2 linked regions of the Robiginitalea biformata HTCC2501 genome follow. Each later gene encodes a partner of the first gene's protein in a complex. Links are inferred from orthologs where the notes say so. Each region holds a gene or a part of one and is shown on either strand. Other genes may lie near its edges.

Region 1 (4,202 bases):
GGCAGCTACCGGAACGATTGAAAAAAAATGGATTCCCGGGTCGGGGAGCGAATAAAATCGCAATTTCCCCGTTCTATTTTTGCCCAATTGTGATTTTTATTGTAATTATTATAAATAACAGTCGAAATCCTTGGCTGTTTTTGTTTAAAAATTATTTTTGCAAAAATTTTAAAATCAATCTACTGAGATGTATTGGACACTAGAATTGGCATCCTATCTGAGCGATGCGCCCTGGCCGGCCACCAAGGATGAATTGATAGATTATGCCATCCGCACCGGGGCTCCCCTGGAAGTGGTAGAAAACCTTCAGTCCATGGAAGAAGAAGGCGGGGAGATCTATGAATCCATCGAAGAGATTTGGCCGGACTACCCGACGGAAGAAGATTACCTCTGGAACGAGGATGAATATTGATACAAGCGGCAAGTCGCCATCCAAAAGCCTCATCTGAGGCTTTTTTTTATGTAATTTTGGCAGCCCCGGGCGTTTCTTCCGATAATTCGGGAAACTGGAACATCTTTTGCACGATTGCGGGTGTAATTGTCCCGGGAACGGGGCCCGGATTTCCGCTCCGCCCGCCAGGGGTATCCCCGCACCGGGCGGCCCTAAAAAATACCAGATACTATGAGTTTTATCAATACGGTCCTTAAGGCTTTTGTAGGCGACAAGGCCAGTAAAGACGTCAAGGCACTCCAGCCCCTTGTCGAGAAAATCAAATCCCATGAGGCGGCCATGCAGGCGCTTACCCACGACGAACTCCGCCAGAAAACGGCCGGGTTCCGCCAGGCGATTCACGAGGGAGTAGCCGATTTACAAGAGCAGATCGAGGCGTTGAAGGCCGAGGTCGGCAACTCCACGGACATCGACCTGAATGAAAGCCTCTACGGACAGATCGACGATCTGGAGGAACAGGCCTACCAGCGAACTGAAAAAATCCTCGAGGACCTGCTGCCGGAAGCCTTTGCCGTAGTAAAGGAAACCGCCAGGCGCTTCAAGGAAAACCCGGAGATTACGGTTACCGCCAGTGAATTCGACCGGGAATTGTCCGGACGCGCGGATTACGTTAGCCTGGACGGAGAAAAAGCCGTATGGAAAAACTCCTGGGATGCAGCGGGTAAGGAAGTGACCTGGGACATGGTGCACTACGACGTACAGCTCATCGGCGGGATCGCCCTGCACCAGGGCAAGATTGCCGAAATGCAAACAGGTGAAGGGAAGACGCTGGTGGCGACCCTGCCCGTATACCTGAACGCGCTCTCCGGAAAGGGCGTCCACCTGGTGACGGTAAACGACTACCTGGCCCGTCGGGACAGCGCGTGGATGGCCCCGATATTCGAATTCCACGGGCTTTCGGTAGACTGCATCGACAAGCACCGGCCGAATTCCGAGGGACGCCGCGCGGCCTACAATGCGGATATCACCTACGGGACCAATAACGAATTCGGTTTCGACTACCTGCGTGACAACATGGCACATACCCCGGGCGACCTCGTGCAGCGCCCCCACCACTACGCCATTGTGGATGAGGTGGATTCCGTACTGATCGACGATGCCCGGACGCCGTTGATTATCTCCGGACCGGTCCCCGAGGGCGACCGGCATGAATTCAACGAGCTGCGGCCCAAGGTATCCGAACTCGTGCAGAAACAGCAGCGCTACCTGACCGGGGTGCTGGCAGAAGCCAAAAAGAAAATCGCCGAGGGCGACACCAAGGAGGGCGGCCTGCTCCTGCTCCGCGTTCACCGGGGACTCCCCAAGAACAAAGCGCTCATCAAGTACCTGAGCGAAGAGGGCATCAAACAGTTGCTGCAGAAAACCGAAAATTTCTACATGCAGGACAACAACCGGGAAATGCCCACCGTAGATTCCGAGTTGTTGTTCGTCATCGATGAGAAAAACAACCAGATTGAACTCACCGACAAGGGCATCGAATACATTTCCGGGGACCAGGAAAAGGATTTCTTCGTCATGCCGGATATCGGGAGCGAAATAGCGCGGATCGAAAGCCAGGAACTCGATATCGAGGAAGAGGCCGAGAAAAAAGAAAGCCTTTTCAAGGATTTTGCCGTAAAAAGCGAACGCATTCACACGATGACCCAACTCCTCAAGGCGTATACGCTTTTTGAAAAGGACGTGGAATACGTGGTGATGGACAACCGGGTGATGATCGTGGACGAGCAAACCGGTCGGATCATGGACGGACGCCGGTATTCGGACGGGCTCCACCAGGCCATCGAGGCCAAGGAAAACGTCAAGATTGAGGCGATGACCCAGACATTTGCCACCATCACGCTCCAGAACTACTTCCGGATGTACAACAAACTGGCCGGGATGACCGGTACAGCTGTAACCGAAGCGGGCGAATTCTGGGAAATCTACAAGCTGGATGTGGTGGAAATTCCCACCAACCGGCCTATTGCCCGGGACGACCGGCAGGACCTCATCTACAAGACCAAGCGGGAAAAATACAACGCAATCATCGACCAGGTAACCGAATTATCGCAGGCGGGGCGGCCCGTACTGATCGGTACCACCTCCGTTGAAATTTCCGAATTGCTTTCCCGCATGCTGAGTATCCGCAAGGTGGATCACAACGTCCTGAACGCCAAATTACACAAGAAAGAGGCGGATATCGTGGCCGAAGCAGGGAAACCCGGCGTGGTGACCATCGCGACGAACATGGCCGGCCGGGGAACGGATATCAAGCTGACCGAAGAGGTCAAAAAAGCCGGCGGGCTGGCCATTATCGGGACCGAACGCCACGACTCACGCCGGGTCGACCGGCAGTTGCGCGGTCGTTCCGGCCGGCAGGGAGACCCCGGGAGCTCGCAGTTCTACGTTTCCCTGGAGGACAACCTGATGCGGCTCTTCGGGTCCGAGCGGGTGGCCAAGATGATGGACCGCATGGGGCTCAAGGAGGGGGAAGTCATCCAGCACAGCATGATGACCAAATCCATCGAACGCGCCCAGAAGAAAGTGGAGGAAAACAATTTCGGCATCCGGAAACGGCTGCTGGAATACGACGATGTGATGAACGCCCAGCGGGAGGTGGTTTATAAACGCCGCCGTCACGCCCTGCAGGGCGACCGGCTGAAGGTGGATATCGCCAACATGATCTACGACACCTGCGAGGTGATTGCGGAAACGAACAAACTGGCCGGGGATTACAAGAATTTTGAATTCGAGCTGATCAAGTATTTCTCCATCACCGCGCCCATCGACGAAGCGGAATTCAATAAGCTGGGATATCAGGAAATGGCCCAGAAAATTTACGCGAAGGTTTACGAGCACTACCAGGAAAAGATGAAACGGGCCGCCGAGATCGCCTTCCCGGTAATCAAAAAGGTCTACGAGGACGACGCGAATAAATTCGAACGGATCGTGGTGCCCTTTACGGACGGGATCAAGACGCTCAACGTGGTGACCAACCTGGAAGCCGCCTATGAGAGCGGCGGGAAGCAACTGATCACCGATTTTGAAAAAAACATCACCCTTGCCATCATTGACGATGCGTGGAAGACGCACCTGCGCAAAATGGACGAACTCAAACAATCCGTCCAGCTGGCCGTTCACGAGCAGAAGGACCCGCTCCTGATCTATAAATTTGAAGCCTTTGAGTTGTTCAAGGCGATGATCGAGAAGGTGAACAAGGAGGTGGTATCCTTCCTTTTCAAGGGCGAATTGCCGTCTTCGAACACCCAGCAAATCCAGGAGGCCCGCCAGGTTCGCAAGCCGAAGGAAAACCTGCAAACCAGCAAGGAGGAAATCCCGAACAGCGACGAACTTGCAGCCCGCAACCGCGCGGCAGGCCAGACCCAGGGGCAGCGCCCGCAGGTTACGGAGACCATCGTCCGGGAGAAACCGAAAATCGGACGGAATGAGCGCGTAACCATCAAGAATATCGTTTCTGGACAGAACAAAACGCTGAAATACAAACAGGCCGAACCCCTGCTGGCCAAAGGGGAATGGGTGCTGGTGGAGGATTAAAGCCCTCCCGGCATATAGTTGTAACAGGAGCGGCCCCGGCAGGGGTCGCTTTTTTTGTGGCATTCTTTCCCCCCGTTTTGATTTTATCGCAAAACATAGCTAGCTTTACCGTGATAAAGCGCTGTTCCCAGCAATCACCCAACCTGGCCTATGTCCGAGAAGCCGATTTTCATCAAAATGAAAAAGAACGAGAAGCACCGGGAGCGGCTTCAGGACA
Region 2 (3,208 bases), 360 kb from region 1 along the record:
GCAGACGCCCAGGAAATCACATCCCCTTTCTTATTGGTCAGGGAGATGATGATGTTGTTAAAAGAAGCCGTGATATGGGCTTCCCCGGTGGATTCAACCGCCACCTTGCGTTTCTTGGTCGACTTGGCCGCCTTAGCGCCCTTTGATCCTGTCTTTGCCATAATCTGCTATTACTTGGTAGCTTTCTTCTTGTTGGCTACGGTTTTACGCTTTCCTTTACGGGTACGCGAGTTGTTCTTGGTACGCTGGCCCCGGAGCGGCAGTCCCGACCGGTGGCGAATGCCGCGATAACATCCGATATCCATGAGTCGCTTGATGTTGATCTGCGTCTCGGAACGGAGTTCCCCTTCAATGGTAAATTCACCTACAGCTTCCCGGATGCGACCGATCTCGTCGTCGCTCCAGTCGGAGACCTTGGTATCCTCGTCCACCTTGGCTTTCTCGAGGATTTCCTTTGCCCTGCTTTTGCCAATACCGAAAATGTAGGTAAGGGCAATCACGCCTCTCTTTTGTTTTGGGATGTCTACCCCTGCGATTCTAGCCATAGTTACCCTTGTCTTTGTTTAAATCTAGGATTCTTCTTGTTGATTACGTACAGTCGCCCTTTGCGCCGTACGATCTTGCATTCGGCGCTGCGTTTCTTTATGGATGCTCTTACTTTCATCTTGTCCGTTTCTTTAGTATCTGTATGTGATTCTGGCTTTGGTCAGGTCGTAGGGGCTCATTTCAAGCTTTACCTTGTCCCCGGGCAGCAATTTGATGTAGTGCATACGCATCTTGCCCGAAATATGAGCCGTCACCACGTGACCGTTCTCCAATTCCACGCGGAACATGGCGTTGGAAAGCGCTTCTATTATCGATCCGTCTTGTTCTATCGGAGCTTGCTTGGCCATATATTATGCTACTTTTCTGTTCTTACCTGTTTTCATCAGGCCGTCGTAATGGCGGTTGAGCAGGTAGGAATTTACCTGTTGCACCGTATCGATAGCCACCCCGACCATGATGAGCAGGGAGGTGCCGCCGTAGAACAGCGCCCAACCGGCCTGCATATCCATCAGCTTCACCACCACCGCCGGCAATACGGCCAGCAGGGCCAGGAATACCGAGCCGGGCAGCGTGATGAGCGACATCACCTTGTCCAGGAAATCGGCGGTTTCCTTTCCGGGGCGGATGCCCGGGATAAAGCCGCCGCTGCGTTTCAGGTCGTCGGCCATTTTATTGGTCGGGACCGTGATTGCGGTATAGAAATACGTAAAGATGATGATCAGCAGGGCAAACAGGATATTGTAATACAATCCGAAAATGTCCTGGAAGTTCACTTCCATCCACTGTCCAACAGCTGTTTCGTTAAACGTGCTTCCGATCAAACCGGGCGCAAACATAATCGCCTGCGCAAAAATAATGGGCATCACCCCGGAAGCGTTCAGCTTCAGCGGGATATACTGACGGGAGCCCATAACGTTTTTTTCATATCCCCCGGAGGCGGATCGGCGGGCGTACTGCACCGGGATGCGGCGGGTCGCCATCACCAGCAGTACGCTGGCGAGGATCACCACAAACCAGAGGATCAGTTCCACCAGGATCAGCATCGGGCCGCCGTTGCCGTTAAGGCGGGAGGCCGATTCCTGCAGGAAGGCCTGCGGCAGCGTGGCGATGATCCCGATCATGATCAGCAGGGAAATCCCGTTGCCGATTCCCTTGTCGGTAATCTTTTCACCCAGCCACATGGCAAAGACGCAACCGGTTACCAGGATAACCACGGAAGGCACCATAAAGCTGAGGCCTTTGCCCAGCAGGAATGCGCTGTCCGGAACCCCCAGGGCCCCGAGGCTATAGAGGTAGGTCGGTGCCTGGATAATACAGATGGCGATGGTGAGCCATCGGGTTATCTGGTTTTTGGTCTTCCGGCCGCTTTCGCCTTCCTTATCGAGTTTCTGCAGGTAGGGAATCGCGATCCCCATGAGCTGCACCACGATGGAAGCCGAGATATACGGCATAATCCCCAAGGCAAAAACCGAGGCGTTGGCAAAGGCCCCGCCGGTAAATGCATTCAGGATACCGAGGATGCCCTGCTCCGTATTCGACGACAGTTCGGCCAGCTGGGAGGTGTCGATCCCGGGGAGCACCACCTGGGCCCCGAAACGATACACCAGCAGCAGACCGAGCGTAATCAGGATACGGGACCTGAGCTCTTCGATCTTCCAGATATTCGTTATGATCTCAAAAAATTTCTTCATATCTGGCTCGCTTATAAACTTATTGCCTCACCGCCGGCAGCCTCGATGGCCGCTTTGGCACTGGCCGTAAATTTATGAGCAGTGATTTTCAGGGGGGCCTTCAATTCGCCCCGACCCATAATTTTCACCAGGTCGTTTTTGTGCGCCAGGCGAAGCTCAACGAGGTTATCCACATTGACTTCCTTTTTGATCGTACCGCTGTCCGCCAATTCCTGGAGGGTGTCCAGGTTGATGCCGCGGTATTCCACGCGGTTCATATTGGTGAAACCGAACTTGGGCACACGGCGCTGAAGCGGCATCTGCCCGCCTTCGAACCCGATCTTCTTGGAATAGCCGGAACGGGACTTGGCCCCTTTGTGGCCCCGGGTGGCTGTACCGCCCTTACCGGAACCCTGGCCGCGACCAACGGTCTTGCCGCCCTTGTGAACAGATCCTTTTGCAGGTTTTAAATTCCCTAAATCCATACTCCCTTTCTTTTAAGCTTCTTCTGTAGAAACCAGGTGTTTTACTTTTTCAATCATTCCGAGGATGCTCGGGGAGGTGGTGTGCTCCACTTCCTGCCCGATACCTCTCAGCCCAAGGGCCTCCAGGGTCCGTTTCTGGTCCTGAGGACGCTTGATGCTGCTCTTTACTTGTCGTACTTTGATCTTAGCCATCTGTCTGCTCCTTATCCGTTGAATACTTTCTCCAGGGAAATGCCGCGCTGCTTGGCAACGGTATTCGCGTCCCGCAATTGCAGCAGGGCGTCGAATGTCGCCTTCACCACGTTGTGCGGGTTGGAAGACCCCTGGGACTTCGACAGTACGTCCTGTACGCCTACGGCTTCGAGTACGGCGCGTACCGCACCCCCGGCAATCACACCGGTACCGTGGGAAGCAGGCTGGATATAGACCCGGGCGCCCCCGTATTTGCCTTTCTGCTCATGCGGAAGGGTTCCCTTGTTCAGGGGGATACGGATCAGGTTCTTCTTG

What was found.
Region 2: the proteins of secA (region 1) and secY are in contact, whole or in part, in a crystal structure (PDB 3DIN), measured with the Thermotoga maritima proteins. The link is inferred for Robiginitalea biformata HTCC2501 from one-to-one orthologs. Residues at the interface, in WP_004082002.1 of Thermotoga maritima: Glu261, Ala262, Arg263, Lys300, Ala301, Arg302, Thr303, Ile304, Ile305, Leu323, Tyr324, Asp325, Pro326, Val329, Ser330, Tyr333, Ile336, Lys340, Phe345, Val349, Glu363, Phe364, Tyr374, Ser375, Gly376, Gly377, Glu393, Ile395, Thr482, Ser483; in WP_004081795.1 of Thermotoga maritima: Glu108, Gly109, Glu110, Glu111, Ala236, Glu237, Arg238, Arg239, Ile240, Thr241, Ile242, Gln243, Tyr244, Ala245, Arg246, Arg247, Val248, Thr249, Gly250, Arg251, Arg252, Val253, Tyr254, Gly256, Ala257, Ser258, Thr259, Tyr260, Leu261, Pro262.

Annotation. Positions count from the first base shown.
Region 1 is NC_013222.1:1,830,567-1,834,768, reverse strand. What follows is about bases 303-4,185. They hold secA (preprotein translocase subunit SecA), read left to right. Parts: upstream 303-622; coding sequence 623-3,985; downstream 3,986-4,185. Other genes in these bases: RB2501_RS08160 (sensor histidine kinase), read left to right, coding at 4,163-4,185; RB2501_RS08170 (DUF2795 domain-containing protein), read left to right, coding at 303-412. In the rest of the region: RB2501_RS08175 (cob(I)yrinic acid a,c-diamide adenosyltransferase), read left to right, coding at 1-55; more of RB2501_RS08170, read left to right, coding at 188-302; more of RB2501_RS08160, read left to right, coding at 4,186-4,202. UniProt on the Escherichia coli protein: Required for protein export, interacts with the SecYEG preprotein conducting channel.
Region 2 is NC_013222.1:1,471,804-1,475,011, reverse strand. The notes cover bases 68-2,956. They hold secY (preprotein translocase subunit SecY), read right to left. Parts: upstream 2,238-2,956; coding sequence 897-2,237; downstream 68-896. Other genes in these bases: rpsE (30S ribosomal protein S5), read right to left, coding at 2,905-2,956; rpmD (50S ribosomal protein L30), read right to left, coding at 2,714-2,893; rplO (50S ribosomal protein L15), read right to left, coding at 2,249-2,701; infA (translation initiation factor IF-1), read right to left, coding at 678-893; ykgO (type B 50S ribosomal protein L36), read right to left, coding at 548-664. Also shown: more of rpsK, read right to left, coding at 1-67; more of rpsE, read right to left, coding at 2,957-3,208. UniProt on the Escherichia coli protein: The central subunit of the protein translocation channel SecYEG. Consists of two halves formed by TMs 1-5 and 6-10.